One region of the Streptomyces sp. NPDC057249 genome, then DNA from elsewhere that is predicted to be linked to it. Evidence: riboswitches for the same ligand, from Rfam matches in the RefSeq annotation. Region 1 holds a riboswitch; each other region holds the start of a gene.

What was found. A riboswitch is a leader RNA that binds a small molecule or an ion and turns the genes downstream of it on or off. The one in region 1 is predicted to bind cyclic di-AMP.
Region 2: another riboswitch for cyclic di-AMP. It lies ahead of ACFUJY_RS03605 (M23 family metallopeptidase); the one in region 1 lies ahead of ACFUJY_RS23745 (transglycosylase family protein).
Region 3: another riboswitch for cyclic di-AMP. It lies ahead of ACFUJY_RS31330 (transglycosylase SLT domain-containing protein); the one in region 1 lies ahead of ACFUJY_RS23745 (transglycosylase family protein).
Region 4: another riboswitch for cyclic di-AMP. It lies ahead of ACFUJY_RS27345 (peptidoglycan DD-metalloendopeptidase family protein); the one in region 1 lies ahead of ACFUJY_RS23745 (transglycosylase family protein).

What each region holds. Positions count from the first base shown of each region.
Region 1 is NZ_JBHUXS010000013.1:94,636-102,353, reverse strand. Features, by position in the region: gene ACFUJY_RS23755 (recombinase family protein) at 1-251, shown strand, start outside; gene ACFUJY_RS23750 (transglycosylase family protein) at 510-1,571, shown strand; cyclic di-AMP (ydaO/yuaA leader) riboswitch at 1,857-2,025, shown strand; gene ACFUJY_RS23745 (transglycosylase family protein) at 2,030-2,746, shown strand; gene eno (phosphopyruvate hydratase) at 3,045-4,331, shown strand; gene ACFUJY_RS23735 (septum formation initiator family protein) at 4,442-4,912, shown strand; gene ACFUJY_RS23730 (DUF501 domain-containing protein) at 4,983-5,522, shown strand; gene ACFUJY_RS23725 (exopolyphosphatase) at 5,536-6,477, shown strand; gene ACFUJY_RS23720 (NAD(P)/FAD-dependent oxidoreductase) at 6,892-7,718, shown strand, end outside.
Region 2 is NZ_JBHUXS010000001.1:749,594-757,311, reverse strand. Features, by position in the region: gene ACFUJY_RS03615 (PrsW family glutamic-type intramembrane protease) at 1-1,108, shown strand, start outside; gene ACFUJY_RS03610 (aldo/keto reductase) at 1,156-2,100, opposite strand; gene ACFUJY_RS03605 (M23 family metallopeptidase) at 2,267-3,436, opposite strand; cyclic di-AMP (ydaO/yuaA leader) riboswitch at 3,448-3,601, opposite strand; gene ACFUJY_RS03600 (PP2C family protein-serine/threonine phosphatase) at 3,813-4,976, opposite strand; tRNA gene ACFUJY_RS03595 (tRNA-Met) at 5,144-5,217, opposite strand; gene ACFUJY_RS03590 (SHOCT domain-containing protein) at 5,385-5,789, shown strand; gene ACFUJY_RS03585 (FHA domain-containing protein) at 6,007-6,750, shown strand; gene ACFUJY_RS03580 (protein kinase) at 6,747-7,718, shown strand, end outside.
Region 3 is NZ_JBHUXS010000023.1:80,660-88,377, reverse strand. Features, by position in the region: gene ACFUJY_RS31350 (geranylgeranyl reductase family protein) at 1-515, shown strand, start outside; gene ACFUJY_RS31345 (thioesterase II family protein) at 583-1,386, shown strand; gene ACFUJY_RS31340 (SpoIIE family protein phosphatase) at 1,478-3,985, opposite strand; gene ACFUJY_RS31335 (antitoxin) at 4,126-4,311, opposite strand; gene ACFUJY_RS31330 (transglycosylase SLT domain-containing protein) at 4,500-5,366, opposite strand; cyclic di-AMP (ydaO/yuaA leader) riboswitch at 5,370-5,554, opposite strand; gene ACFUJY_RS31325 (2,3-dihydro-2,3-dihydroxybenzoate dehydrogenase) at 5,976-6,818, shown strand; gene ACFUJY_RS31320 ((2,3-dihydroxybenzoyl)adenylate synthase) at 6,870-7,718, shown strand, end outside.
Region 4 is NZ_JBHUXS010000017.1:49,942-57,659, forward strand. Features, by position in the region: gene ACFUJY_RS27330 (STM4012 family radical SAM protein) at 1-927, shown strand, start outside; gene ACFUJY_RS27335 (STM4011 family radical SAM protein) at 935-1,828, shown strand; gene ACFUJY_RS27340 (SGNH/GDSL hydrolase family protein) at 1,847-2,701, opposite strand; gene ACFUJY_RS27345 (peptidoglycan DD-metalloendopeptidase family protein) at 2,885-3,793, opposite strand; cyclic di-AMP (ydaO/yuaA leader) riboswitch at 3,797-3,957, opposite strand; gene ACFUJY_RS27350 (alpha-galactosidase) at 4,249-6,339, opposite strand; gene ACFUJY_RS27355 (tyrosine-protein phosphatase) at 6,536-7,348, shown strand; gene ACFUJY_RS27360 (DUF6126 family protein) at 7,360-7,536, opposite strand; gene ACFUJY_RS27365 (helix-turn-helix domain-containing protein) at 7,580-7,718, opposite strand, start outside.

The DNA of each region.
Region 1 (7,718 bases):
TCGTCTATCGCAAGACCGACCGAGGTGCCGGCAGGAACAACACTCGGCTCCGCGAAGACGGCAGCCCTGTCCACGGTGACCCGATCAGGATCGGTGTTCCGCCCATTCTGTCCGAGGAGCGCGCCGGGCTGCTCATGGAGACGCTCGGAAGGATCGGGTTCCAGAACGGTCGCATCGACGACCGGAGCTATCCCCTGGCCGTCGGGGTGTGGCGGCGTACCGGCATTCAATGCTGCCCCCGCTCACCGTGACTATTCAGCCGGGTGCCGGGCTTCCGCCGCAGATGCGCAGCGAGGCGTTCGACGTCAGGAAAACGCCGTGATGCCGAAGGTTTGGTGGCCTACGCGGTTTCGTGGCGACACGTGCGCACACCGAGAGAAGTGACGTCCCGTCAAATCTGTGACTTCCACGTGATCTCTGCTGCATCGACTTGTGACTCACGTTCGAGTTTCGCTAGGTTCACCGTTCGACTCACCAGTCGCTTGTCAGTCACACGGAAGGCATCTCCCATGGGCTCCGCGAACGGCAGACACCGCCGCCCTCGTCAGGCACCCGCCATCGTCGTCGCCGCAGGCGTGACCGGCTCGGCCATCGCCATCCCGCTGCTCGGCGCGGCGAGCGCACACGCGGCGGACTCCTCGACCTGGGACCGGGTGGCCGACTGCGAGAGCGGCGGGAGCTGGAGCGCCGATCTCGGCAACGGCTCGTACGGCGGCCTCCAGTTCACGCCGGAGCTGTGGAAGGCGTACGGAGGCGACGCGTACGCCGAGCGTGCCGACCTCGCCAGCCGCTCGCAGCAGATCGCGGTCGCCGAGCGGGTCCTGGCCGCCAAGGGCCCGACGGCGTGGCCGAGCTGTGCGGTGGTCTCCGGGCTCACCCGGGCCGCGGGCGCGGCGGACGTGGACCCGGGCGACGAGGACGCGGACGAGCCCGCCCGGAGCGCCGACGCGGGCCTCGACGCCGGTCTCGGCACCGACCCGGTGGACGACGCCTCCTCGGGCTCCTCGGCCACCCCCTCGGACGAGGCGGCCGACGGGGCCGCCGCGGGCAAGGAGGCCGGCAGGAGCTCCGGCAAGCACGCGGGCCGGAGCGCGGAGGAGAGCGGCAAGGGCGAGGCGTCCGCCTCCCCGACGGCCGACCCCTCCGCCGACCCGTCCGGCACTCCGTCCGCCGACCCGTCCGGCACGCCCCCGGCCGACCCGTCCGCGGACCCGTCCGGCAGCGCGACGGACGACGCGCGGGCGCAGGGCGGCAAGCACCGGGGCGCCCCGGCCGCCGACGACGCCTCCGGGGCGGCCGACGGGCGTGACACGGGCCGGCACGCCTCGCGGGGTGACGGCGACGCACGTGACAGCGCCACGCGGCCGGCTGACGACACGTACACCGTACGGCCGGGCGACAACCTCTGGGCGATCGCCGACGCGCAGGACCTGCCCGGCGGCTGGCCCGAGCTGTACGAGGCCAACAAGGACGAGGTGGGCTCCGACCCGGACCTCATCCTGCCCGGCCAGAACCTCGATCTGGGTCTGGCCGGCCAGGCCCCGGAGAAGGTCGCCGAGAGCGCCGGATGAGCCGTTAGAGGCCCCTGCGCTTTGGGTGGTTTAAGAGGCCCATGTCCCACTTTTGACCGAGTGAGACATGGGTCTCTTTGCGTGAACTGACGCTTCTTGTCCGGGAGGTCCGGTCACATCCGTTCCGACCTGCGCAAACGAGGGTTCGTCGGATGCTCTTACGGGATGATTATCCGGTATGTCCGTCTTTGAATATGACCGTTGGGTGTGATTACGGTCGGAACCGCTCGCACCGCGGGCCCCGTCGACCGTCACGCCGAATCCTGCCGTCGGTCGGAGGGAACAGACGCGAAAGCGCCGTAGGCAGGAGCGGGGGACCCAGGTAGGCGCTGGGCCTGATCGTCGGGAGACGTGACAGGACCGGCTAGGGGTGAAGTCGCGCCAGGAGCGCGGCCGGGCAACTCACTTGGCCCGAACCCGACAGCTCACCTCGCAGGCGTCGGTGAGGAGAAGACTCGATGCTGCTCAACCGCAAGGGCAACAAGCACCGCCGCCCCTCCAAGGCCGTCCGTGTCGCCACGCTCGCCGGTGTCGCCGGTGCCGCCGTCGCCGTGCCGCTGATGGGCGCCACCAACGCCTCCGCCGCCTCCGTCGCCACGTGGGACGCCGTCGCCCAGTGCGAGTCCGGTGGCAACTGGTCGATCAACACCGGCAACGGCTACTACGGCGGCCTGCAGTTCTCCCAGTCCAGCTGGGCCGCCGCCGGCGGTACGCAGTACGCGCCCCGCGCCGACCTGGCCACCAAGGCGCAGCAGATCGCCACCGCCGAGAAGCTCCTCGACATGCAGGGCCCGGGCGCCTGGGCCTGCGCCGGTGCCGGCAACCTGACCAACGACGGTGTCGACCCGGGCGTCGACACCGGCTCCGGTGCCGCGAAGCAGGAGGCCGCCCCCAAGCAGGAGGCCGCCCCGAAGAAGGCCGAGCGCACGGAGGCCCCGGCCACCAACCGCTCCGACCGCTCGGACGCCCCGAAGAAGACGGTCACCACCCCCACCGGCAAGAACGTCGCCAAGGGTGACGGCGAGTACAAGGTCGTCGCCGGTGACACGCTGAGCAAGATCGCCGCCGACCACCACGTCAAGGGTGGCTGGGAGCGGCTGTTCAAGCTGAACAAGGACATCGTCCAGGACGCCGACCTGATCTACCCGGGCCAGCAGCTCCACCTGACGAAGTAACGCGGTCCCTCCTCGCTGACCGCTCAGGCCGCCCCGGCCCGGCACGCACTCTCCCCCCGTGTGTGCCGGGCCGGGGCACGCCGGTTCCGGGGCGGGACGGCCCCCGTGATCGTTCAACTGTTGTAGTTACCGGTCAGTAAATATTTGCCCTTTCGCCCCGGTACGCCCGCCCTTGGGTCCTTTTTCGTCCCAGGGGACGGGCGGTCGGCCGACGCAGACGGCCGGGCCGGTTAGGCTCTTGTGGCAAGGCCAAAGCGACCCTGCACAACCAGCGTCATATCCCAGAAGGAGATGCCTCGTGCCGTCCATCGACGTCGTCGTAGCCCGGGAAATCCTCGACTCCCGGGGCAACCCCACGGTCGAGGTCGAGGTCGGCCTCGACGACGGCAGCACCGGTCGTGCTGCTGTTCCGTCCGGCGCCTCCACCGGCGCGTTCGAGGCCATTGAGCTTCGTGACGGCGACCCCAACCGCTACCAGGGCAAGGGCGTCGAGAAGGCCGTCCTCGCCGTGATCGAGCAGATCGGCCCGGAGCTCGTCGGCTACGACGCCACCGAGCAGCGCCTCATCGACCAGGCGATGTTCGACCTGGACGCCACGGAGAACAAGGGCTCGCTCGGCGCCAACGCCATCCTCGGCGTCTCCCTCGCCGTCGCCCACGCCGCCTCCGAGGCCAGCGACCTCCCGCTGTTCCGCTACCTCGGCGGCCCGAACGCGCACCTGCTGCCCGTTCCGATGATGAACATCCTGAACGGCGGCTCGCACGCCGACTCCAACGTGGACATCCAGGAGTTCATGATCGCGCCCATCGGCGCCGAGTCCTTCTCCGAGGCGCTGCGCTGGGGTGCCGAGGTCTACCACACGCTGAAGAAGGTCCTGAAGACCAAGGGCCTGTCCACCGGCCTCGGCGACGAGGGCGGCTTCGCGCCGAACCTGGAGTCCAACCGCGCCGCCCTCGACCTCATCATCGAGGCCATCAAGGAGGCCGGTTACGCCCCGGGCAAGGACATCGCGCTCGCGCTCGACGTCGCCGCCTCGGAGTTCTACAAGGACGGCTCGTACGAGTTCGAGGGCAAGTCCCGCTCGGCCGCCGAGATGACCGAGTACTACGAGGAGCTGGTCTCCGCGTACCCGCTGGTCTCCATCGAGGACCCGCTGTACGAGGACGACTGGGCCGGCTGGAAGGTCATCACCGACAAGCTGGGCGCCAAGGTCCAGATCGTCGGCGACGACCTCTTCGTCACCAACCCGGAGCGCCTGGCCCGCGGCATCGAGGAGGGCTCCGCCAACGCCCTGCTCGTCAAGGTCAACCAGATCGGTTCGCTGACCGAGACCCTGGACGCCGTCGAGCTGGCCCAGCGCAACGGCTTCAAGTGCATGATGTCGCACCGTTCCGGCGAGACCGAGGACGTCACCATCGCCGACCTCGCCGTCGCCGTGAACTGCGGTCAGATCAAGACCGGCGCCCCGGCCCGCTCGGACCGCGTCGCCAAGTACAACCAGCTGCTGCGCATCGAGGAGATCCTCGACGACGCCGCGGTGTACGCGGGCCGCTCGGCGTTCCCGCGGTTTCGCTCTGCGAACTGACGAACACGGCAAGGGCTGACGCCCCCCGCGGGTGTCCCCGCCTCCGTCCGTCCCCGCGTCCGGTCACGTACCGTGTGCGGGGACGGACGTCGTAATGGGGAGGCGGGAACATGGCCGTGAAGGACCGGGACCGGTTCTCCACCGCGACCCGGCTGCGGCTGCTCGGTGAGCAGACCGCGGCCCGCGTCTACCGGTCCCAGAACCGGCGCCAGGCCCGCCGCTCCCGGCTCACCGGCCGGGCCGCCTTCCTGGCCCTGGTCGTCTGCTCCCTGGTCGTCGCCCTCGCGTACCCGATGCGGCAGTACGTGTCGCAGCGCGACGAGATCGCCGACCAGCGCAGGCAGGCGAGGGAGGCCGAGGCGCGCACCGAGGAGCTGCGGGACCAGAAGGCCCGGCTCCAGGACGACGCGTACATCAAGCGGCTGGCCCGCGAGCACCTGCACTACGTTCTTCCCGGGGAGACCGGCTACACCGTGGTCGACCCCGACGCGGCCAAGGAGCGCGACGGGAAGCCGGCCGAGACGGACCGGCCCTGGCACTCCAACCTGTGGGACGGCGTGGACAGCGCCGACCGCGGCTGACGGCCGTACCCACCCCCGTACCTCTGCAGAACCCGCGGTTCGAGCAGTCCGATCAGCACCCTAGGCAGGCATGGAAACGCCCCCTCCCCAGACCGAGCCCACCGTCCCCACCGAGGCGGACATCGCCGCGTTCCGGCAGCAGCTGGGCCGCCCGCCGCGCGGGCTGCGCGCCATCGCGCACCGCTGTCCGTGCGGCAACCCGGACGTGGTCGAGACGCAGCCCCGGCTGGAGGACGGCACGCCGTTCCCGACGACGTACTACCTGACGTGCCCGCGCGCCGCGTCCGCAATCGGCACGCTGGAGGCGAACGGGGTCATGAAGGAGATGACCGAGCGCCTGGGCACCGATCCCGAGCTGGCGGCGGCCTACCGGGCGGCGCACGAGGACTACATCGCGCGGCGCGACGCCATCGAGGTGCTGGAGGGCTTCCCGAGCGCCGGCGGCATGCCGGACCGGGTGAAGTGCCTGCACGTGCTCGTCGGACACTCGCTGGCGGCCGGTCCCGGTGTCAACCCGCTGGGCGACGAGGCGATCGCGATGCTTCCGGAGTGGTGGCGCAAGGGTCCGTGCGTGTCGCCGTGCGGCGAGCAGGGCACGGACGAGGGCTGAGGGGGCGGCAGACATGACACGCGTGGCCGCCATCGACTGCGGCACCAACTCGATCCGCCTGCTGGTCGCGGACGCCGACCCGGTCACCGGGGAACTCGTCGAGTACGCCCGGTGCATGGAGGTCGTCCGGCTGGGGCAGGGCGTCGACCGGACCGGCCGGCTCGCCCCCGAGGCGCTGGAGCGCACGTTCGCCGTCTGCCGGCGGTACGCGGCGGTGATCGAGGAGCACGGTGCCGAGCGGGTGCGCTTCGTCGCCACCTCCGCCTCCCGGGACGCCGAGAACCGGGACGACTTCGTGCGCGGGGTGCTGGACATCCTGGGCGTCGAGCCGGAGGTGATCAGCGGGGACCAGGAGGCCGCGTTCTCGTTCGCCGGGGCCACCAAGGAGCTGACCGGGCGCGACGACCTCGCGAAGCCGTACCTGGTCGTGGACATCGGCGGCGGCTCCACCGAGCTCGTCGTGGGCGACGACCGGGTACGGGCCGCCCGGTCCGTGGACATCGGCTGCGTCCGGATGACCGAGCGCCACCTCGTGCGGGACGGCGTCGTGGCCGATCCCCCGCCGCCCGAGCGGATCGAGGCGGTCCGCGCCGACGTGGCCGCCGCCCTGGACCTGGCGGAGGAGACCGTCCCGCTCGCCTCGGCGGCCACGCTGGTGGGCCTGGCGGGGACGGTCACCACGGTGGCCGCGATAGCCCTGGGGCTCAAGGAGTACGACTCCGAGGCGATCCACCACTCCCGCGTCTCCCTGGAGCAGGTCCGGGAGATCACCGCCCACCTGCTGGCCTCGACCCATGCGGAGCGGGCGGCGTTCGGTGCCATGCACCCGGGCCGGGTCGACGTGATCCCGTCCGGTGCGCTGATCCTCCAGGCCGTGATGGAGCGGACCGGGGCGCGCGAGGTCGTGGTGAGCGAACACGACATTCTGGATGGAATCGCCTTCTCGCTGGCCTGAGCCGGGCGCTCATGCGTCGTCCCGCCCGCACTGTTGAGTGGGCGGGACGTGCCTGGTGGGGCGCCTTCCGGGCCGCCTCGCCACCAACTTCGTGAACTTCTTCACAAGGAATTGCCCACCCCGGGCCGGTCTTCTGCCCCGGATGGGTCGCGCCGGGGGTGAGCGGGGTCACTCGAGGGCCGGACCGAAGGGTTCCGGGAGGGGCGCGGCCGAGCGGGCCGGGAAGGCCCTCCGTCCGGGGCCGAGGGCCAAGGGCCAGCTCGCAGGCGGTGAACAACGTTCACCACGGTAACGGGGTTCCCGGTGCGGGTCATGACCTGGGTCACGTGAGCGGCGAACTATAGCAGAGGGTGGCCACAACCTTGTGAAGGGGCTCACGAGCATGCCCCCCGAGTGGGGTGGATACTCGATGGCATGAGCACCACGGAGCGTCCCAGGATCCTCGTAGTAGGCGGTGGGTACGTAGGTCTGTACGCAGCTCGGCGCATCCTCAAGAAGATGCGCTACGGCGAGGCGACCGTCACGGTCGTCGACCCCCGGTCGTACATGACCTATCAGCCCTTCCTCCCCGAAGCTGCCGCCGGCAGCATCTCGCCCCGGCATGTCGTCGTCCCGCTGCGACGCGTCCTGCCCAAGGCCGAGGTGCTCACCGGGCGGGTCACGACCATCGACCAGGACCGCAAGGTCGCCACGGTCGCGCCGCTCGTCGGCGAGGCCTACGAGCTGCCCTTCGACTACCTGGTCATCGCGCTCGGCGCGGTCTCCCGCACCTTCCCGATCCCCGGCCTCGCCGAGCAGGGCATCGGCATGAAGGGCATCGAGGAGGCCATCGGCCTGCGCAACCACGTCCTGGAGCAGCTGGACAAGGCCGACTCCACGACCGACGAGGACGTCCGCCGCCGGGCCCTCACCTTCGTCTTCGTGGGCGGCGGGTTCGCCGGTGCGGAGACCATCGGCGAGGTCGAGGACATGGCCCGCGACGCGGCGAAGTACTACACGAACGTGAAGCGCGAGGACATGCGCTTCATCCTCGTCGACGCCGCCGACAAGATCCTTCCCGAGGTCGGTCCGAAGCTCGGGACCTGGGGCCGCGAGCACCTGGAGTCCCGTGGTGTCGAGGTCTTCCTCTCGACCTCCATGGACTCCTGCGTCGACGGCCACGTGGTGCTGAAGAACGGCCTCGAGGTCGACTCCAACACCATCGTGTGGACCGCCGGTGTGAAGCCGAACCCGGCGCTGGC
Region 2 (7,718 bases), on a different contig from region 1:
CCTCGGCGCCACGGTCATCGCACCGGTGGTCGAGGAGAGCGCCAAGGCGGCGGCCGTCCTGCTGCTCTTCCTGTTCCGCAGGCGGGAGTTCACCGGGGTCGTGGACGGTGTCGTCGCCGCCGGTTTCACGGCGACCGGGTTCGCCTTCACCGAGAACATCCTCTACCTGGGCAACGCCTTCGGTGAGGACCAGCAGGCGGACTCCGGCTTCGCGTCGATGACCGTGGTGACGTTCCTGGTCCGGGCCGTGATGACCCCCTTCGCCCACCCGCTCTTCACCGTCCTGACCGGCATCGGTCTCGGCATCGCCGCGAGCGGCGCACCCGGCCGGCGGACGCGGCGCATCGCCGTTCCGCTGCTCGGCCTGGTCCTCGCGATGGGCATGCACGCCCTGTGGAACGGCTCGGCGACCTTCGGCCGGTACGGCTTCTACATCGTGTACGGGGCGTTCATGGTCCCGGTCTTCGGCCTGGTGACCTGGCAGGTGGTCCGGGCCCGCCGCAAGGAGCTGCGCTCCCTGGCCGTCGAGCTCCCCGCGTACGCCGAAGCCGGCTGGCTCACCCCGGACGAGCCCCGGGCCCTCGCCTCCATGCGGGCCCGCGCCCTCGCCAGGAACGCGGCGCGCAGGCGGTACGCGGCGAGCGTCTCCGGCCATCCGTACCACCCGGCGTACGCGACGGTCCGCGCCAAGGAGGCGAAGGAGCGCGGCAGGGCGGCGGCTCGTGCGGTCGCCGAGTACGAGGCGTTCGCGACGTCCCTCGCCTCCCTGCGCCGGCAGGCCGGCCGGGGCCGGGCGGACCCGGACTTCGCCGCGCGCGAGCTGGAGCTGCTGCACCACCTGTGGCAGCGCCGTGAGATCGCGGGCCCCGCCCTCGCGTACGCGGCCCGGGCCACCCACCGCCGGCCGCCCGGCTACACGGCCGCCTGGCCGCCCCGCGCGGGCGCCCCCACGCCGTACGCGTACGGCGCCCCGCCCCCGTACACCGGCAGCCCCTCCCCGTACCACGGCTCCCCGAACCCGTACCTCGGCCCGGCCCCGTACCCTGCGCAGCCCCATGGCCGGCAGCCCTACACCGCACCGCCCTACCCCGGGAAGCCGCCGACCTGATCCGGACGCAGGCCGGGCCGACGGTCTCCCGTGGGGCGGGACGCGCCCTAGGCCGAGGCCGCCGTCAGCGTCGACAGTTCCTCGTCCGTCAGCCGGAGACCGGCGACCGCCAGCAGGGCGGGCAGCTGGTCGACCGTACGGGCCGAGGCGATCGGCGCGGCGACCGTCGGGCGGGATGCGAGCCAGGCCAGGGCCACCGTCGCGATCTCGGCGTCCCGGTCCCGCGCCACCGTGTCGAGTGCGGCGAGCACCCGCCGGCCGCGCTCCGACTCCAGATGGCCGGCCGCGCTCCCGGCGCGGGCGCTGTCCACGGTCGTCCCCGGGCGGTACTTGCCGGTGAGGAAGCCGGCGGCCAGCGCGAAGTACGGGACGGCGGCGAGCCCGGCGTCGGCGGCGGTGTCCTGGAGTTCGCCCTCGTAGGTGTCCCGCGAGACGAGGTTGTAGTGCGGCTGCAGCGCCACATAGCGGGCCAGGCCCTCGCGTTCGGAGAAGGCGAGCGAGGCGCGCAGCCGGGCGGGGCTGATGTTGGAGGCGGCGATCTCACGGACCTTGCCCTCCTTCACCAGCTCGTCGAGGGCGGTGATGATCTCCTCGACGGGGACGGTCTCGTCGTCGAAGTGCGTGTAGTACAGGTCGATGTGGTCCGTGCCGAGCCGGCGCAGCGACTCCTCGGCGGCCGACTTGATCGTGGGCGCCGAGAGGCCCTGGTAACCGGGGAGGGCACCGACCTTGGTGGCCACCACGACGTCGGACCGGTTGCCGCGCGACGCGAGCCACTGGCCGATGACCGTCTCCGACTCGCCGCCCTCGTTGCCGGGGACCCAGTGCGAGTAGGCGTCGGCGGTGTCCACGAAGTTGCCGCCGGCCGCCGCGTACGCGTCGAGGACGGCGAAGGACCGTTCCTCGTCCGCGGTCCAGCCGAAGACGTTTCCACCGAGGCAGAGCGGGAAGACCTGGAGGCCGGACGGGCCGAGATCGCGCAGTGAAGTCATGGAGGGAACAACGGATTCCGGCCACCCGGCTATTCCGTGCCGCATACATCCGGCAGGCCGCGGCCACGCGGACCGGCAGCCCTGACGTCGGGGGGTGTGCGTCAGGGCTGCCGGGGTTCGGACGGCCGCGTACCGGGAAGGGCCACGGCTTGGGGGAGGACGGACCTCAGACGGTCAGACCGCGGGCGCGCAGCCAGGCCATCGGGTCGATGCCGGTGCCGTCCGGGGTGTGGACCTCCAGGTGGAGGTGCGGGCCGGTCACGTTCCCGGTCGCGCCGACGCGGCCGATGGTGTCGCCGGTGGTGACCTTCTGGCCGACCGTGACGCCGATCGAGGACTGGTGGCAGAACCACAGCTCGGTGCCGTCCTCCAGCTCCAGCACCGTGCGGTAGCCGTAGGCGCCGGACCAGCCGGCCGACTTGATGGTGCCGGTGTGGACGGCCTTGATCGGCGTACCGGTCGGGGCCGCGAAGTCGAGGCCCGTGTGGTAGCCGGAGGACCACATCGAACCGGCCTCGCCGAACGTCGAGGTGATCGTGTACGAGGAGGTGGGGATGGCGTAGCTGGCGGCGAGCTTGGCCAGGCGCAGGGCCTCGGCCTTCTTCTTCGCCTCCTCCTCCGCCTTCTTCTTCTCGGCGGCGGCCTTGGCCTCGGCCTCGTCCTGCTGCTTCTTCGCCTCGGCGGCGGCCTTCTCGGCGGCGGCCTTCTCCTCGGCCGCCTTCGCCTCGGCGTCGGCGGCGCCCTGCTGCTGCTCGGCCTGCTGGAGGATGCGGGCGCGCAGCGCCTCGCCGGCGTCCGTGGTGCCCTGCTCGGCCTCGGCGGTGGTGATGCCGGCGGTGGTCAGGGGGGCGGCGGCGGTGGCCGTGGCGGGGGCTTCGGCCTCGCTCTCGCCGGCGAACAACGCGCCGACGCCGGGGAGGGACTTGGCGTCGGGAAGATTGTCCGCGATGGAATCGGGAAGGGAGATGGAGACCGGCGGTTTGCTCTGTGCGGTGGCCATGCCGCCCGCGCCGACGGCCGCGATGACACCGACGCCGAGGACGGTGGAGCTACGGGCCAGACCATTGCGCTGCTTGGCGACACGGTGCTTGCCGCGGACGGGACGGACGGACTCCTCGGTGGGGTTCCATTCCTCCCAGGTCCGCTCGGAGTCGGCGTCGTCGGCGCGGAAGCCGCTGCCGAAACCGGCGCCGGTGCCGAAGCCGTTGCCCCGATCGGTCATGTGGTCGCTTCCCTGTTCCGGGATGTACGCGGTGCCGGGGCCGGACGCGAAGTCGGGGCCGTACTCGGGCACGAACCGGGAAGGTGATTCGGGGGCAGGCTTGTTGGACGCCACGCGGGCGCACTCCTTTCCTTCCTTCTCGCCTACCGGGTTAGCTGACGGGTTCGGAGCAGGAAGGTCTCCTACGGGCCTTTCCGCCTCTCGTGAAGACGAAGATGCCCGATTCACCCCATGTAGGTGGTTCCCCGGTTCCCTTGCGGGATTCGGCGCACGCGCGCGGCGCCGTCCCTGACGACGGCTGGGACAACCGCGCTGCGTTATCGAACGTTAATAGACAGACGGGTCCGATTCCAAGCCGTTCCCACTGATCGTTCACGTGCTCGGCCCAGACTTTACGGGACACAACCGGGTGGAATCGGGCGAGCTGATCACCGTTCGGCCACCGCACGTTTTCTGACGTTGTGTCAAATGTTATGCGGAGCGGCGCTTCTCAGTCACGCAGCGTGGCATCCCTCTTGACGATCTTGACCGTCCTGCGCCGGTCCGGCTGCCCCTTCGCCGGCCGGGCCACCGCGAGCAGCGCCATGTCGTCGGTCGACTCGCCTCCCGTATGCAGCCGCACGTCGTCGGTCAGCGCGGACAACAGCTCCTCGGGGCCGGGGAAGAGGCGCCCGCGCAGCCGCTCCGCCGGGTCGTAGAAGACACCGTCGGCGTCCCGCGCCTCCGACAGGCCGTCCGTGTAGAACAGCAGCGTCCCGCCGGCCGGCAGCTCCCAGTGGTCCGAGCGGTCCGGCCGCACCCCCAGGTCCATGCCCAGCGGAAGCGCGGGCTCCGAGGGCGTCAGCGCCTCCACCGCCCCGTCCCCGTGCAGCAGCAGCGGGTCCGGGTGGCCGCGGTTCACCATCCGTACGCCCTGCGCACCCGGCGGGATCTCCGCGAGCACCGCGGTCACGAACCCCTCGAACGCGTCCAGATTGCTCCGCCGCACCGACTCACGCGCCAGCGCGCGCTCCAGCCGCTGCGCCACGCCCTCCAGCGATTTCTCCTGCTCCGCCGCCTCCCGGAACGCGCCGATCACCACCGCCACCGCGCCGACCGCCTGCAGCCCCTTGCCACGCACGTCCCCCAGCACCAGCCGTACGCCGTACGGAGTGTCAGCGGCCGCGAAGAGGTCGCCCCCGACGAACTCGTCCGCCTGCGCCGCCTCGTACCGCGCGGCCACCTGGAGTCCGCCGATCCGCTCGGGCGGTGCGGGCAGTACGGCCCGCATGGCCGTCTCGGCGATGATCCGGGCGGACGCCAGCCGGTCGCTGCCGCGCCGCACGACCCGGTTGATCACGCACGCCTGCACGGCGACGGTGAGCACGGTGAGCATCTCGATGAACGAGACCACCTCGACCAGATCGCCGGTGAAGAGCCGGATTCCGGCGACGGCGAGCACCGAGGCGATCCCGATCCGGATCGTGGTGCCCATACCGAAGAAGGGCGCGGCGATCAGCGGGGCGGCCGCGAACATCGGGACGGCCGTGTAGGAGGGCGGCGTGAACAGGTCGAACAGCACTCCGATGACGATCATCGCCACCGGCAGCACCCGGACGAACCGGCGGCTCGCCGCGCCGTCCGGCCCGCGCCACCGTCGTACCCACTTCCCCACCTGCGGTCTCCTGCCCGGTGCGGCCGCGGCCCGTACCGCGCACCTCCCTCAGCCTCGCCGCTGCCCGCCCGACGGGCGACTCCTCGGCAGCCGAAGGGACGAGGGACGGGGCGCCGACAACGCATCAGGCCCGGCACGCTGCTTGCGTGCCGGGCCTGATCCTTCAGTAGCGGGGACAGGATTTGAACCTGCGACCTCTGGGTTATGAGCCCAGCGAGCTACCGAGCTGCTCCACCCCGCGTCGGTGAACCCAACTCTACGTCATGTCCGGGGCCCTCATGACCACGGACCGCGCGCCCCGGCCCGCGCACCTCTCCTCCCCCCGCCCGCACCGACGGGCAACGGAGTGAATGTGGTGATATGACTGTTTTCAGATTCAGCCAGTACGACGCTGACCGGGAGTGGACGATGGACGACTATCCCCTGCTCAACCTGTTCTGGACGATGCTCTGGTTCTTCCTCTGGATCATGTGGCTCTTCCTCCTCTTCCGGGTCATCATGGACATCTTTCGCAGCCACGACCTGAGCGGCTGGGCCAAGGCCGGCTGGCTGATCCTGGCGCTGGTACTGCCCTATGTGGGCGTACTGGTCTACGTGATCGCCCGCGGCAAATCCATGGGCAAGCGCGACGTCCAGGAGGCGAAGGAGCGCGACGCCGCCTTCAAGGCGTACATCAGGGACGCGGCGGGTACGGACGGCGGCAGCCACAAGGGCGGCCACGTCGAGGACCTGTCGAAGCTCGCCGACCTCAAGGACAGGGGCGCGATCACCGAGGAGGAGTACCAGCGGGCGAAGTCGAAGCTCCTGGTCTGACACGTCCACGGCGCCGGTGCCGGCCCCCGACGGGCGGCACCGGCGCCGGCGCGCGTCCGGCGCCCGTGGCCCCCGGTGTCTCACGCCCGGCGCGCGCCGGGCGTGAGACCCGCCGCGTCACTCGAATGCCTCGTCCGCCCGCGACCGACTCCCTTACCCTGCCGGGAAGTTGACTGGAGAGAACGACCCCGGGCGACCGGGGAAGGGGGACGACTCCATGTACAGCGTCATCATCGTGCCGCCCTCGTACGGCGGCGTCACCGAACAGCTGAGGATCGGCACGGGGGAACGCCTCGCATTCGGCAGGGCACCGGCCGAGCCCGGCGGGCTCCTCATCGGCCACGCGGGCGTACCGCGCGTCGCGGGGGAGATCGCCGCACACCGGACGTTCTGGCTGCTGAGCAACCTGAGCGAGGACCAGACCTACGTGGTCGAGAACCCGGAGGGCGCCGGGGAACACGTCAAGGTGGCGCCCGGCCGCCTGGACGCGCCCATTCCGTTCGAGCTGTCACGGGTCACCCTGCCCGCCTCGGGCGACCTGCTCACCTTCGACGTCTGGGCACCGCGGCACGCCTTCCGCAGCGTGCGCCGGCAGGACCTGCAAGGCACGGGCACCGTACCGGCGTTCGCCCTGGACCGCACCAAGCGGTACTTCGCCGTCCTGGTCGCCCTGTGCGAACGGCGGCTGCGCGGCGAGCCCAGCGCCCCGCTGCCCGCCGTGGAGGAGATCGTCGAGCGGCTGCGCCCCGGCTGGCCCAGGGCCAGCCGCTCGGCGGTCTACTGGAACATCGACTACCTCGCCCTGAAACTGCGGCTCAGACCCGGGGCGGACGCGGCGGAACCCGGGCGCCGTACCAACGGGAAGAAGGAGTCCCTGGCCGCCCTCGCCCTCCGCTTCGACCTGGTCCGCGAGGACGACCTCGTGGTGCTCGGCCCCGCTCGCGCCGAGGCCGCGCGGTGACCGGGCGGCCGAACGCGGTGCCGGTGCCGAAGGGGTACCGGATCGGGGCGTGGGAGGTGCGCGAACCCCTCGCGTCGGGGGCCTTCGCCACGGTCTACGACGCCGCGCTCGTCCGGGCCGGGAGCGACGGACTGCCCGACCGGGCGGCGCTGAAGTTCCTGCCCACCGGCACCCGCACCCCCCGCCAGCTGGAGCACCTGCGCGACCTGGCGGAGCGCGAGGTACGGCTGCTGCGCCGGCTCCGCTCGCCCCGGCTCATCCGGATGTACGACACGCTGACGGTGGACGACCCGGACCACCCGGAACTCGACGGGGCGACCGTCCTCGTACTGGAACGGGCCGCGGGCTCCCTGGACGCCCTGCTGGCCCGTGCCCCGGCCCCCGAGGCAGGACCCGCACTGCTGGCCCAGGTCTGCGAGGGCCTGCACCAGCTGCACCACGCGGGCTGGGTGCACGGCGACCTGAAGCCGGCGAACGTGCTGCTGATGGCCGACGGTTCGGCGAGGCTCGCCGACTTCAACATGGCCGCGGAGATGCACGGCACCCACGCCTACACCCCGGCCTTCGCCACGCCCGACTACACCCCGCCCGAACTGCTCTGGCCCACCGTCGACGAACGCGGCACACGCATCCGCCCCTCCGCCGACGTCTGGGCCTTCGGCGTCCTCGCCCATGTGGTCCTGACCGGCGAGTTCCCCCTGCCGGGCAGCACCGGCGAGGCCCGCTCCGACGCGGCCATGCGCTATGCGCGCGAGCACGCCGGGCTGCGGCTGTCCCCCGATCTCGCCCCCGGCTGGCGCGAGATCGTGCAGGACTGCCTCGCCCCGGACCACCGAACGCGGGCGGCCCGCGCCGGCGATCTGCTGCGCCGGGTGGAGACGGCGGCCGGGACCGCGCGCTCGGCCCGGCTGCCGAGGCTGCGCCCCAGGCGGTGGGTCCGTCCGGCCGCCGTCGCGGCCATGGCGACG
Region 3 (7,718 bases), on a different contig from region 1:
GGCTCGCCCGCACGCCCGAGGAGTGGGGGCTGCGCGAGGAGAACGCCGAGGGGCCGGTGCGGAGCGCCGCCCTGCCGCTGGGCTTCAACCGCCACCCGCTGTACACCCGGGGGCTCCTGCTCGTCGGTGACTCCGGGGGCATGGTCAGCCCGTGGAACGGCGAGGGCATCGGGCAGGCCCTGGAGGCGGGCGAGGTCGCCGCCGAGACGACGGCGCTCGCGCTGGCGCTGCCCACCGGGCCGCGGCGGGAACGGGCGCTGCGCCACTACCCGGCCGAGATGAACCGGCGCTGGGGCCGCTACTACCGGCTGGGCAACACGGCCGCCGATCTGATCTTCAGCCGGTCGGGCTTCCAGCCGGTGCTGAACCGGTACGTGATGGGCTCGCCCGCCCTGCTCAACACCCTGGCCCGGCTCCTCACCAATCTCACGGAGCATCCCTCGCGCGACGCGATCGACCATGTGCTGAACACGGCGGTCCGCCTGGTGCCCGCGCCGGGCGCCCGGCGCCGCTGATCCGGAACGTGTCCGCCGCCCGCCGGTGGACCCCCTGTACACCAGACGTGAGAACCGAAGGCGATCGATGCACGAGCAGAAGACCGAAGAGACCGGCCGAGGAGCGGGCGTGCGCCCGGAAGCCTGGCTGCGCCGCTACCACGCCACGGACGCCCGGGCCGAGCTGGTGTGCTTTCCGCACGCGGGCGGTGCGGCGGGGTTCTGGCGCCCGCTGTCCGACACCGTGCGGGACGCGCTGGACGTGCGCGCCGTGCAGTATCCGGGCCGGCAGGACCGCTACCGCGAGGAACCCCTCGACGATCTGCACCGGCTCGCCGACCTGATCGCGGAGGCCCTGTCGGCCGGGCCCGCCCCGGCCGGTCCGCGCGTCCTCCTCGGGCACAGCATGGGCGCCTCGCTCGCCCACGAGGTGGCGCTGCGGCTGTCCGGCGTACCGGGCCACGGGGCGGCGGCGCTGATGGTGTCCGGCCGGCGGGCGCCCTCGCGGCTCGGCTCCGGCGGGCCGGACACGGACGAGGCGCTGCTCGCGCGGGTCCGCGAGCTCGGCGGCACGGACCCGGCCGTGCTGGCCGATCCGGAACTCCTGGATGTGATCCTGCCGGCGCTGCGCGCCGACTACGCGGCCGTCGCGGGGTACGTGCCGGGCGGCGGTCTCCTGTCGTGCCCGGTCGTCGCCCTCACCGGGGACGGCGACCCGGAGGTGACGCCGGAGGACGTGGGGCCGTGGCGTGAGACGACCACCGGCCCGTTCGCGATGCGGGTCCTGCCGGGCGGGCACTTCTTCCTGAACGACCATCTGCCGGCGGTCGCGGAGCTGGCCGTGTCCCTGTCCGCCGCTCCGGCGCCCGTACGGGCGCCGCGCGGCGCCTGAGGGAGGCCGGGCGGCGGCTGAGGAAGGCGGCCGGGCGGCGGCTGGGCGAGGCCGGGCTACGGCTGAGGGAGGCGGACGGGCGGCGCCCCGCTCATCCGCCGTCCTGCCCGGTCCACCGGGCCGCGAGGAGCAGGGCGATGTCGTCGGGGCGGTCCGCGGCCTGGCGGGCGCGGCGGATGACGTGGTCGGCGGTGTCGGCGAGCGGGGCGGCGCCCAGGCCCGCGAGGGTGGAGCGCAGCCGCTCGATCCCGACGTCGATGTCCGTGCCCGCCTGTTCGACCAGGCCGTCGGTGTACAGGGCGAGCGCGGCACCGGGGTCGAGGTGCAGTTCGGTGACGGGGTAGGCGGCCTCGGCGTCGATGCCCAGGACGATGCCGCCGGGGAGCTCCATGACCTCGGCGGTGCCGTCGGGCCGGCGCAGGACGGGCTGGGGGTGCCCGGCGCGCACGGCGTGCGTCCGGCCGGTGGCGGGGTCCGTGACGATGTAGCAGCAGCTCGCGAACTGGCCGGTGTCCAGGTCGATGAGCAGGCGGTTGGTGCCGCCCATGACCTCCTGCGGGTCGTGGCCGCTGAGCGCGAAGGCCCGTACGGCGCTGCGGAGCTGGCCCATGGTCGCGGCGGCGGCCACGCCGTGCCCCTGCACGTCCCCGATGACGAGGGCGAGGCGGCCGTGGGTCTCGATCACGTCGTACCAGTCGCCGCCGACGTCCATGCCCTGGGTGCCGGCGAGGTAGCGGCCCTGGGTGTCGATGCCGCGGACGGCGGGCAGCCGGTGCGGCAGCAGCGCGTCCTGGAGGCCGCGGGCCAGGGCGGCCTCGGTGTCGTAGCGCTGGGCCCGCTGGAGGGCCTGGGCGATGAGGCCGGCCAGGGCGGTCAGGACCGTACGCTCCTCCGGGCTGAAGCCGCGCGGCTGGTCGAAGCCGAGGATGCAGGAGCCGACGAGCCGCCCGGAAGCGATGAGCGGGAGGAAGGCGCGGGCGCCGACGTCGGCGTCCATGGGAATGCCCGGGTAGGCGGCGGCCAGGCGCTGCATCGACTCGAAGAAGATGGGGCGGCCCGTGGTGAGCGTCTCCACGCCGGGGATGCGGGCGTCCAGGCCGACCGCGTCGAACCGGTCGAGGAAGCCCGGCGGGAAGCCGGTCTCCCACTCCAGGTAGAGGTGGCCCTCCTTGAGCAGGTAGATCGCCAGTTGCCGGCCGCCGAAGGCCGGGAGCAGCTCCTCGGTGACCACGCGGGAGACCTGCCGGGCGGTGACGGCCTCGGTGAGCGCGATGGCGAGGGCGACCGGCCGGTAGAGGGCGGCGGACCGGTCGGCCGGTGAGCCGAGCCCGAGTCCGGGCGTGACGACGGAGTCCGGGGCGTAGGCGGGCTTCTCGGCGGGCGTGAGGACGGCGGTCAGGCCGTCGTGCCCCGGGTACAGGGAGACGGAGAGCCAGGGGGGCGGGTCACGGCGGACGAGGAAGTGGACCGGGGCGTCGGAGATCATCGCGGCCCGGTAGTGGTCCTCGTAGGCCGGGTTCGCGAACCAGGGCAGTGCCTCCCAGAACACCCGGCCGACCAGCGCGGCACGGGGCCGGCCGAGCATGTCCTCGGCGAGCGGGTTGACGTAGGTGATCCGGCCGAAGCGGTCGAGCGAGAAGATGCCGCGCGGCAGCCGGTCGGCGGCCTCGGCGACGACCGGACCGATGCCCAGGTCCACCAGGAAGCCGGTCAGGTGCCCGGCGGGTCCCTCGTCGTCCTGCCTGCGGCCGGAGACCTCCAGCAGGTGGGAGCGCCCGTCCGGGCCGCGCAGCCGCATCCGGCGTACGACGGGGCCGCCGGAGTCCGCCGCCTGCCGGGCCAGCGCCCAGAGGCCGTAGACGTCCTCCGGTGCGAGCCGGGCGGCCAGGGCCCCGATGGTGCCGGGGAATCGCCCGGCTCCGGTGCCAAGGATCGCGGCCAGGTCGTCGTCCGCCTCGACGGCACCCGTGGCGAGGTTCCAGTCGAAGCGGCCGATGCGCACGGGCGGGGAGGTCCTGGCGGGCAGCTGGACGGGGAGCGGCTCGCCCTCCCACTCCGGCCGGATGCCCGCCTCCGCGAGGGTGGCCAGTTCGGCGCCCAGGCCGTGGGCGATGTGCTGGAGCCGGTCCCGGTCGGCGGCGGGGACCGGCTCGTCGCCGGTCGCGGCGCGCAGGACGACGAGGACGCCGACCGGTGCGCGGCGGCGCGGCACCGGCACGTACAGGGAGCCGAAGGGGAACGGCAGTCCGGCCATGAGCTGCGGGAAGCGCCGCATGGCGTCCTCCGCGTCGGCGAGGTAGACCGGGCTGCCGGTGCGGAACGCCTCGGCGACGGGGAACGGCCGGTTCACGTGCATCCGCCACCAGGGGCGGAACAGGGGGCCGGGCAGCCCGGCGAGGACGGCCAGCCGGAGCAGGCCGGGGGTGCGCGAGGGGAGGTAGACCCCGCCGGCCCGGCCGCCGACCGCCTCGATGGCGTTCACGACGGACTGGGCGAGCACCAGGGACAGGTCGTCCGGCGCCCGGCCGTCCTCCGGTCCTCCGGGCGGGCCGTCGCTCGGGCCGGACGGAAGCCGCCCGGCCGCGCCGTGCCAGGTCACACAGTCAGGATGCTCCCGGGCGGCCGGTGCGGCACGTCGGAGGCACCTCCGGCCCGCGCGGCCGGCGGGGGCACGACGCGCGCGAGCGGTGGACGCCACGGCTGTGGCGTCCACCGCTCCCGTACGGTCCGTGCGGGCGCTTACCGGCCCTCGTCCGGCGGCCGGTCGCCGAACTGGTCGTTGAGCTTCTGCTGGGCGGAGTCGACCTGGCCGCCGTACTTGCCGCCGGTCTTCTTGTCGACGTAGTCGCCGCCCTTCTCGACTCCCTGGCGGGCCTGGTCCGGATGCCCCTTGATCATGTCCTTGATCTTGTCGAGCATGCTCATGACTGACCTCCTAGAGACGCTGACCGTTCCAGCATCCACGCCCTGCCGCGCCCTCGCATTCCGGGACGGGCGGTCGCGGCGGTCCGGCCGCGGAGGAGCGGTACGGCATGCGAAAGGGGTGGAAAGAAGCGTTCCGCTTCTTTCCACCCCTGCTCACGGCCCTGCCCCGAGCGCGGGGCCGGTGTGGATCAGTACGCGCCGAAGACGTTGTCCATCGAGCCGTACGTGGCGGCGGCGTAGTTGCACGCGGCCGTGATGTTGGCGACCGGGTCGTAGATGTCCATCGACGTACCGGGCACGTGGTAGGCGTCGAAGGTGGGCTGGATCACCTGGAGCAGACCCTTGGAGGGGGTGCCGTTGACGGCGTTGATGTCCCAGTTGTTGATCGCCATCGGGTTGCCCGAGGACTCGCGCATGATGTTGCGGTAGATGCCGTCGTAGCTGCCCGGGATGCCCTGCTCGGCCATGACGGCCAGGGATTCCTTGATCCAGCCGTCGAGGTCGTCGGTGTACGTGACGGCCGCCTGGGTCTCGGCGGGCTTCTCGGCGGCGACCGGAACGACGGAGCGCTCGGAGCGGTCGGCACGGTCGGCGCTCTCGGCGCGGGGGGCCGTGTCGCCGTTCTTCTCGGCGGTCTCCGCCTTGAACGCGCTCTTCTCCGCGGCCTTAGGGGCGGCGGTCTCGGACTTGGCGCCGATGGTGAGCTTCAGGCCCGGGTGAATGAGGTCGGGGTTGCTGCCGACAGCACCGCGGTTGTCCTTGTACAGCCGCTCCCAGCCGCCGCTGAGGGAATGCCCCTGGGCGATCTTGTAAAGCGAATCGCCGGACACCACGGAATAGGTGGTGGGCGCGGCCTTGCGCACGGCAATTTCCTTGCCGGCGACGGAAGTCGGGGCCGCGGCCTTTTCGGCGACGACGGTCTTGGCGGGGGCGGCGGAGGCCGATCCGGCCGTGATCAGGGGGAGCGCGAGAACGGCTCCGCCCGCGCTGACGGCGATGAAACCGCGGGTCAGGGACGCGGACTTGGCACGACGGTGCTTACCCGTGAGGGGCATGGCGTATTTCCTCTCCGTCGCCTGCGAGGTGAGCTGTCGGGTTCGGACTGGAGATGTCCGGTCGCGCATGGCGACTTCACCCCTAGCCGCTCCGGATTCCGGACCGGCGGCAAACCTGGGTCCCCCGCTCCTGCCGTACGTGAGTGGTCGGGTTACCGGACGGCGGCAGGATTCGGCGTTCCATCCGGATTGATGACGGGACCGTAAGCGAGAAACGACGGCCGGAACAAGCCCGGAATTGCTGATCACAATTGTTTTGCAAGATCAATCAAAGGAAATACTCATGATCGCCCGCGCCGGGGGAAGTCAAATTTCTTGGCACGACTGGGAACCGGGAGATCGGATCGTGCGTCAGAAACGGCCGACGTGACGCTGCCCACTGGAAGCGCAATGTGCATATTCGTCCGTTTTGGGCACATCTGACAGCATCAAAACGGTCCCGATCGCCCTCAATTGACCTTTTGCCTATATGTGAATAAAAGGGACATCCCATGCTGCCCGGGCGGCCGGATCGCCGGTTCCCGCCCCCTCGTCTCCGTGATCACTCTATGGTTAGGCTTACCTAAGTGTTCCCGTCCCCGTTCACCGTCGCTTGGAGATCCCAGGACCATGGCGCCGCATTCCGCCTCTCCCTCTCTTCGCCCCACCGCCTCCGCCCCCGCCGAACAGGAACTCACCGGCCGGCTGGCCCTCGTGACGGGAGCCGGACGCGGCATAGGCGAGGCGGTCGTGCGGGCCCTCGTCGCGCGCGGCTGCCGGGTCCTGGCGACCGACGCGGACCGGGAGGGTGTCGGCGCCCTCTCTCGGGAGCACGACGGGAGCGTCGTCGCCCGGGCCCTGGACGTCACGGACGCGGCGGCCGTCGAGGCCCTGGTCGGCGAGGCCGAGGACACGCTCGGCGCCCTCGACATCGCGGTCAACGTCGCCGGGATACTGCGCTGTTCACCCGTCACCGAGCTGACCGACGAGGACTGGCGGGCCACCTTCGCCGTGAACACCGACGGGGTGTTCCACGTCTCGCGGTCCGTCGCGCGCCGGATGGCGGACCGGGGCGCGGGCAGCATCGTCACCGTCGCGTCCAACGCGGCCGGCATCCCCCGTACGACCATGGCGGCGTACGCCGCGTCGAAGGCCGCGGCCGTCATGTTCACCAAGTGCCTCGGCCTGGAACTGGCCCCCCGGGGCGTCCGCTGCAACACCGTGTCGCCCGGCTCCACGCTCACCGACATGCAGCGCGGGATGTGGCCCGCCGGGGAAGCCCACGACGACGGGCCCGCCGCGCAGCGCGTCATAGCCGGCGACCTGGCCAGCTACCGCACGGGCATCCCGCTCGGCCGGATCGCCGAACCGGCGGACATCGCCGAGGCGGTCGCCTTCCTCGTGTCCGACCGGGCCCGCCACATCACCCTGCACGACCTGTACGTCGACGGCGGCGCCACGCTGCGCGCCTGACCCGTCCGCCCGGCACCCCGCAAACGGCCCTCCCCCTGGAGACGTGGATCGATGACCGCCTCACCGTACGAAGACGCCCCGACCTGGCCCGCCGAGTTCGCCGCCCGTTACCGCGCGGCAGGGCACTGGCGCGGCGAGACCTTCACGAGCATGCTGCGCGAACGGGCCGAGGCCCACGGCGACCGCGTCGCGCTGATCGACCCCGCGCCCACGCGCCGCGCCTGGACGTACCGGGAGCTGGACGAGCGCGCGGCCCGGCTGGCGGCCGGCTTCCGGGCGCGCGGGATAGCCAGGGGCGACCGGGTCGTCGTCCAGCTGCCCAACATCGCCGAGTTCGCCGAGGTGGTCTTCGCCCTCTTCCGCATCGGCGCACTCCCCGTCTACGCGCTGCCCGCCCACCGCGAGACGGAGATCGGCTACTTCTGCTCCTTCGCCGAGGCCGTCGCCTACGTCGTCCCGGACCAGCACGCCGGATTCGACCACCGCGCGCTGGCCACCGCCGTCCGGGAGCAGGCGCCCACCCTGAAGCACGTGTTCGTCGTCGGCGACCCGGGCGAGCACACCGCCCTGTCCGACGTGCCGTGCGACGCGGACGGGGAGCCCGAGGACGGGCCCGAGCCGCACGACCTGGCCTTCCTCCAGCTGTCCGGGGGCACCACGGGGGTGCCCAAGCTCATCCCCCGTACGCACGACGACTACATCTACTCGCTGCGCGGCTCCAACGAGATCTGCGGCGTCGACGCGGACACCCGCTTCCTGGTGGTCCTGCCCGCCGCGCACAACTTCCCGATGAGCTCGCCCGGCTGGCTCGGCACGCTGTACGCGGGCGGCACCGTCGTCCTGTGCCCGCGCCCCGACCCGGCCACCGCGTTCCCGGTCATCGAGCGGGAGCGCGTCACC
Region 4 (7,718 bases), on a different contig from region 1:
TCCGTGGAGACGTCCCCGTCCACCGCGACGGCCGACCGGCTCGCCGTGCTCGCCGCGCGGGGCGCGACCCGGATCAGCATCGGGGTGCAGAGCTTCGTGGAGGCCGAGGCGCGCGCGGCGGTGCGCCCGCAGCACGCGGCCGACGTGGAGCGGGCGCTCGGGCTCATCCGGGACACCTCCGTACCGGTGCTCAACATCGATCTCATCTACGGCATCGACGGCCAGACCGAGCGGAGCTGGCGGACCTCGCTGGACGCGGCGCTGCGCTGGCGGCCGGAGGAGCTGTACCTCTACCCGCTGTACGTGCGCCCGCTGACCGCCCTCGGCCGGCGCTCCCCCGGCGAGGCCGACGCGGACTGGGACGCACAGCGCCTGCGCCTGTACCGGGCCGGCCGCGACCACCTCCTGGCCCACGGCTACGAGCAGGTGTCGATGCGGATGTTCCGCCGCGCCGACGCCCCGTGCGCGGAGGGGCCCGACGACTACGCCTGCCAGACGGACGGCATGATCGGCCTGGGCTGCGGTGCCCGTTCCTACACCTCGCGGCTGCACTACTCCTTCGACTACGCGGTGCGGATGACCGAGGTCCGGGGCATCATCGACGCCTACACGGCCACCGAAGACTTCTCCCGCGCCGAGGTCGGGCGGTACACCGACGGGGACGAGGCGCGCCGCCGCCACCTCCTCCAGTCGGTGCTCCAGGCGCGGGGCATGCCCGTGGCCGAGTACCGCGAGCGGTTCGGCACCTCGCCGCACGAGGACTTCCCCGAGGAGCTGGCCCGGTTCGAGGCCCGGGGCTGGCTCGACACGGAGGCGCAGGGGCTGCTGCGGCTGTCGCCCGAGGGGCTGGCGTACTCCGACGCGCTGGGCCCGGAGCTCTTCTCCCCCGCCGTGCGGGCCGCGATGGCCGCGTACGAGCTGAAGTGAGTCATCCGTGGACCTGACCATTCTCTACCGGGGACCGCTCGCCTCCTGCGACTACGACTGCCCGTACTGCCCGTTCGCCAAGCGGCGCGACACCCCGGAGCAGCTGCGGGCGGACCGGGCGGCGCTCGAACGGTTCACCGCGTGGGCGGCGGCACAGACCGGCGACCGGATCTCGGTGCTGTTCACACCGTGGGGCGAGGGCCTGGTGCGCTCCTGGTACCGCCGGGCGATCGTGGAGCTGGCGGGCCTCCCGCACATACGCCGGGTCGCGATCCAGACGAATCTGAGCGGCCGGACGCGGTGGCTGGCCGAGGCACCGGAGGCGGCCCGCGAGCGGATCGCGCTCTGGTGCACGTACCACCCGGGGCAGACGCCGTACGAGCGCTTCCTCGGCCGGTGCGCGGAGCTGCGGGACCTCGGGGTCCGGCACAGCGTGGGCGTCGTGGGGTTCGACGCCCATCTCGGCGAGGCGCGACGGCTGCGCGCGGCGCTCGCGGACGACGTCTACCTCTGGGTCAACGCCGCCGAGGGGCACACCTACACGGACGAGGAGGCGGAGCGGTGGACGGCGATCGATCCGCTGTTCCCGTACAGCCGCCATCCGCACCGCTCGGCGGGGCTGCCCTGCCGGACCGGTGAGTCGGTGATCTCGGTGGACGGGGAGGGCACGGTGCGCCGCTGCCACTTCGTCCGGGCGGAGCTGGGCAATCTGTACGACGGGAGCTACCGGCGGGCGCTGGCGCCGCGGGCCTGCCCGCTGGCCGTCTGCGACTGCCACATCGGGTATGTGCACCTGGAGACGCTGCCGCTGTACGACGTCTTCGCGGGCGGTGTGCTGGAGCGGATACCGGCGGCGCTGCCGCTGTCCCCGGTCGCCGCGACGCGGTCGCGGGGCGACTGAGGACAGCGGAGGGGCTGGTCAGAGCGGCAGCAGGTCCGGCCGCTTCGGCTCGACGTGGTCCCCGGAGGACTCGCCGCGCAGCCGCCGTCCGATCCACGGGACCAGGTATTCGCGCGCCCAGTGGATGTCGTCGCGGCGGATCTCCAGCGTGCCGCGCGGGGGCTGCGGCGGCCACGGCTGGTCCGGGTCGGCCGGCACGTCGAGGCCGAGGACCTGGGCGGCGCGGAGCGCGACCCGGGTGTGGCCCTCGGGCGACAGGTGGAGCCGGTCGCCGTCCCAGGCGCGCCGGTCCTGCACCGAGCGCAGCGACCACAGGTCGAGGACCGGGCAGTCGTAGCGGTCGGCGATGGCCCGGACGTGGGCGGTGTAGGTGGCGATCTTGCCGCGCAGATGGCGCAGCACGGGGACGCCACGGGTGTCGAAGCCGGTGGTGACCATGACGGTGCCGACCGACCGCGTGAGGTCGGCGACCGCCCGCTCGAAGCGTTCGGCCACGTCGTCCGGGTCGGTGCCCGGCCGGATGATGTCGTTGCCGCCGGCGCAGAAGCTCACCAGATCGGGGGCGAGTTCCTTGGCGCGGGGCACCTGCTCCTCGACTATCTGGTCGAGGAGGCGTCCTCGTACGGCGAGATTGGCGTACCGGAAGTTCCCGTGCGCGGACGCGGGTGAGCCCATGGGGCCCGCCGGTGTGCCGGGCTCGGGAAGCCGGTCCGCGAGGAGTACCGCGAGCCGGTCGGCCCAGCCGACGAATGTTCCGTCCGGGCCGGGGTCGCCGACTCCCTCGGTGAAGCTGTCGCCAATCGCCGCGTACGACCCGATGGCGCCCGGTCGGCCGATGACGCCCTGTTGGATGTTGTTCGAATCGTCTGCCACAAACGCATATCCTGCACCCCGGAATGTGACCTACGCGACCGTAATAAGGGGTTGACGGGGGGTGAGATAAACCACCCGGCCAGTTTTCGGTAAAGAGGGAATAAGCAGAGGGACGGAGTGCCGTTGCACTCCGTCCCTCTGCGCCGTTCAGTGACCCGGATCACCGGGCCGGTACCGCCTGGATCAGACGTAGATCCCGTGCGACGCCAGGTAGGCGATCGGGTCGACGTCCGAGCCGTACTCCGGGCCGGTGCGGACCTCGAAGTGGAGGTGCGGGCCGGTGGCGTTGCCGGTGGAGCCGGAGAGGCCGACCTGCTGGCCCGCGGTCACGGTCTGGCCCGCCGAGACGGAGAGCGAGGACATGTGGCCGTACTGGGAGTAGTGGCCGTCGGCGTGCTTGATGACGACCTGGTTGCCGTAGGCGCCGCCCCAGCCGGCGGTGACGACGGTGCCGGAGGTGATCGCCTTCACGCTGGTGCCGGTGGCGACGGGGAAGTCGATGCCGGTGTGGCTGCCGCTGGACCAGTTGGCGCCGGAGGCGCGGTAGGCGGTGGTGTGGTTGCCCGGAACCGGGTGGACGTAGCCGGAGGCGTTGTCCTGGGCGGCCGGGGCCTCGGTCGTGGCCTCGGTCTTCGTCTCGACCTTGGTCTCGGCCTTGGGCGCGGCCTTCGTCTCGGCCTTCTTCGCCGGCTTGGCGGGGGCCTCGGACGGGGTGGCGGCGGGGGCCGACTTGGCGCCGAGGGTCAGCTTCATGCCCGGGAAGATCAGGCTCGGGTTCTCGCCGACGACCTCACGGTTGTCCTGGTACAGCTTCTGCCAGCCGCCCTTGAGGTGGTGCTGGGCCGCGATCTTCGACAGGTAGTCGCCGGAGACCACGGAGTAGGTGGTGGTGCCGGTGCTCTTCGCGGGCTTGGCCGGGGCGGTGTGCGTGGCGGCCGACTTCGACGTGGCCGGGGCGGACTGCTCCGCGGCGTGGGCGCCGGTGGCGCCGAGCAGCGGAAGCGCGATGACGGCGCCGCCGGCGCTCGCGGCGACGACGCCGCGGGCTATGGCGCTGGACTTGGGACGGCGGTGCTTACCCGAGTTGGGCATGAAGAATTTCCTCTCCGGCGCCTGCGAGGTGAGCTGTCGGGTTCGGGCTGGAGATGCCCGGCCGCGCCTGGCACGGCTTCACCCCTAGCCGTCCGGTCGTCCCGGTCGGCGGCTTACCTGGTTCCCCCGCTCCTGCCACACGGTGAAGTGGGTGCGAATTCCGGACGGCGGCAGGATTGGGCGTTCCATCCGGATGGACATGGAACGTAAGCGAGCCGGGACGACGGAAACAAGCCACAGGTGCGGCACCGGATTCCGCATCGGAATTGCGGCCCGGAATTCCGGTCACACTCCGTGGATTACGGATCTTGACTTTCCGCGCGGCGCGGGGACTACCCGGCCGGGGCGTCACCACACACCGTCACGGATATGATCCCGCTCACGAGCGGGTGATCATCCCCCGCACAACCGGGGCAGTTTGGCCATAACGCATCAATACGGACATGGCATGGCCGTCATCCGCGGCGCAGCCGCACCACCTGCGCGTCCAGGTCGCCGCGCAGCCCCGTCCGCAGCCCGTGATGCGTCAGCACCGACCCGTGGTGCACCGCCCCCGTGTCCAGGCAGGTGTACGTCGCCTCCGGGTCGAGCCCGCGCAGTCGCAGCGCCGGCGGTTCTTCCCCGTACCGCTGCGCGTGGAGCCACGCCAGCACGACGGTGTCCGCGCCCCGTACGTACTGCACGGCGCTGAGCCCGGGGCCCGGCGCGCGCAGCCGGTACAGGTCGCCCAGCTGCACGACCGGGCGGATCTCCTTGTACAGCTCCACCCACCCGCGCGCCTCGTCCAGCTCGGCCGGGCCCCACTCGGTGAGGTCCCCGCCGATCCCCAGCACCCCGGCCATGGCGCTGACGAACCGGAAGCGCAGCGAGGAGCGGCGGCCGTTCAGCTGCACGTTCGGGCTGTCGGTGACCCAGGCCGCCATCACGCGCGCCGGGTGGATCTGTCCGAAGCCGTCCTGGATGGCGAGGCGGTCCAGCGGGTCTGTGTTGTCGGACGTCCAGACCTGGTCCGTACGGGAGAGGATGCCGAGGTCGATCCGGCCACCGCCGCCCGAGCAGGACTCGAAGGCGACGCCGGGGTGGGCGGCGCGCAGCCGGTCGATCAGCTCGTAGAGGCCGTCCACGTGCTCGGTCCACAGTCGCTGCGGGTAGTCGGCGCCCGGCCAGCCGGCGTCCGAGAAGCAGCGGTTGAAGTCCCATTTCACGTAGTCGACGGGCGTGCCGGAGAGCAGGGCGTCCAGGCTCTCCCACAGGTACGCCCGCACATCGGGGCGGGCCAGGTTGAGGACCAGCTGATTGCGGAATTCGGTGCGTGCCCGGCCGGGGAAGTGCTGGACCCAGTCGGGGTGGGCGCGATAGAGATCGCTGTCGGGGTTGACCATTTCCGGCTCGACCCAGATCCCGAACTTCATACCGAGGCCGTGCACATGGCGGGCGAGCGGCCCGAGGCCGTCGGGGAAGCGCTCCGGGTTCGGCGTCCAGTCGCCGAGCCCGGCCCGGTCGCTCACCCGCTGTCCGAACCAGGCGTCGTCGACGACGAACAGCTCGACGCCCATCGCGGCGGCACGTTCGGCCAGCGCCCGCTGCTGGTCCTCCGCGATGTCGAAGCCGGTGGCCTCCCAGGAGTTGTAGAGCACCGGACGCGGCTCGGAGGCGTCCGGGACGACATGGGCGAGCTGCCAGGCGTGCCAGGCGCGGCTCGCCCCGCCGAAGCCGCCGGGGCTCCACAGCCCGGCGAAGACCGGGCTGGTGTACGACTCCCCCGGCGCGAGCCGCAGCAGCCCGGAGTCGTCGTGGCCGGCGCCGCCGGTGATCTGGACGAGCCCGTCGGGCAGCCGCTGCACGGCGATGCGCCAGGAGCCGGACCAGCCGAGCGCGCAGCCGTAGACCTCCCCGGTCTCCTCGGTGGCGGCGCCGTCCGCGTCGAGGGCGACCCAGGGCAGGCCCTGGTGGCCGGTGTGACCGCGCCGGCTGGAGAGCAGGTGTTCCCCGTACGCGAGCTCGGTGCGCTCCAGCTGGGTCTCCGCCGCCCAGCGGCCGTGCAGCCGGCTGAGCCGCCAGCCGTCGCGGGCGGGCAGCGCCCAGGCCGCCGCGTCGGCGCGCAGCAGTTCCAGGGGCGGGCCGTCCGGCCCGGTGCAAGTGAGCGTGCTCCAGCGTTCGACGACGTCGGAGTCGTCCCGCATCCGGTAGTGCAGCGTGATCGCGAGGCGGTGCACCGGGTCGTCGAAGGAGAGCCGCAGCTCGTCGCCGTCCACCGCGTCGCCGGCGAAGACCCACGCGGTGCCGCGCACCTCCTCGGTGCGCACCGACAGGGCGGGGCGGACGAACCGGGGGCCGCCCTCCACCGGGTACTCCTCACGGCCGTCGAGCGGGGACTCGAAGCCCCGGTCGGGCGGTGCGGGCGCCGCGGCCAGAGCCTGGGCGGCGGCCAGGGAGATGCGCGGGCCCCAGTGCAGGTGCAGCAGTTCGTGCCGCTCGGTGAGACGCAGGGCGTAGCTCCCGCCCGCCCCCGTCAGCAGCCAGATCCGGTCGCCGGTCTCGATCATCGCGCCCCCGTCCGCACACCCTCGACGGATTCCCACAGGTCCGCACATCATCGACCGTCCGGAGCGGCGGGGCAACGGTGCCTGCCCGGAATCCGGCGGTGCCGACCGAGACGAATGCACCCGGAACCGATGTCGTATCGTCGCGGTCGAGGGCCCGTCGGCGACACGCGCCGGGGCAGAGCCTCCAGGAGTGACCGTGACGCAGCAGCTGCCGCAGACCCCGCCGACGGAGCCCGTGCTCACCGGCGTCCGCAACTTCCGCGACCTGGGCGGCCTGCCCACCACCGACGGCCGCCGGGTACGGCACGGCCGTCTCTACCGCAGCGGCCACCTGGCGCACGCCACGGCCGAGGACGCGGCCTTCCTCGGCGGGCTCGGCCTGCACACGGTCTTCGACTTCCGCAACGCGGCGGACCACAAGCTGGACGGCCTGGACATCGAGCTGCCGGGCGTACGGAACGTGAGCATCCCGCTCAGCGACCCGGCGGACGGGGCGCAGTTCTGGCGGATGGTGCGCGACGGCGACCTGGCGGACCTGCGCTCGATCCTGGCCGACGGCAAGGGGACCCGCCGCATGGTCGCCTCGTACCGCTCGATCATCCTGGAGCGCACCGCCGAGCACAGCCGGGTGCTGCACGCCCTGGCCGAGGACAGCGTGCCCGCCCTGATGCACTGCGCGGCCGGCAAGGACCGGGCCGGGCTCTCGATCGCGGTGACGCTGCTGGCGGTGGGCGTCGGGCGGGACACCATCGAGGCGGACTACCTCAAGTCGAACGACGCGCACCGCCGCTACCGCATCCGGCGCAGCGACACCTCGGCGGCCGGGATGTCCCCGGAGGTGCTGGAGCTGCTGAACCCGCTCTTCGGCGCCCAGCCCGACTACCTTGCCGCGGCCTTCGCCGCCATCGACGAGACCTGGGGCGGCACCGACGGCTACCTGGCCGAGGGCCTGAAGCTGACGCCGGCCACCCGGGAGCGGCTGCGCGAACGGCTCCTCGACGAGTGCTGAGCCGGCCCGGCCTACTGGTTGTGCATGCCGACCGCGAAGAGCAGATACAGGAACGCGGCGATGACGTGTCCGGCCACGAGATAGGCGAAGAGCCGGATGACGAGCCCGCGCGGCATCTTCCTCTCCTGGGTGTCGGCGCCGGGGCGCGGGGCCGGGGTGAGCGGGTCGTAATGCTCTGAATCGGACATGACTGGCCTCTCTGGCTGCCGGGGGTCCGGCGGCGGAAACGTCTCAGCCGCGGTGGACCGCGCCGCCGAGGCACAGGTCGGCGGCGGGGCTCTGCAGCAGGGTGTGGACGAAGAGCAGTTCGGAGCCCTCGGGGTCGGGGGCCGCGATCCGGTGCGGGGTGAGCGAGTCGAAGTGCGCGCCG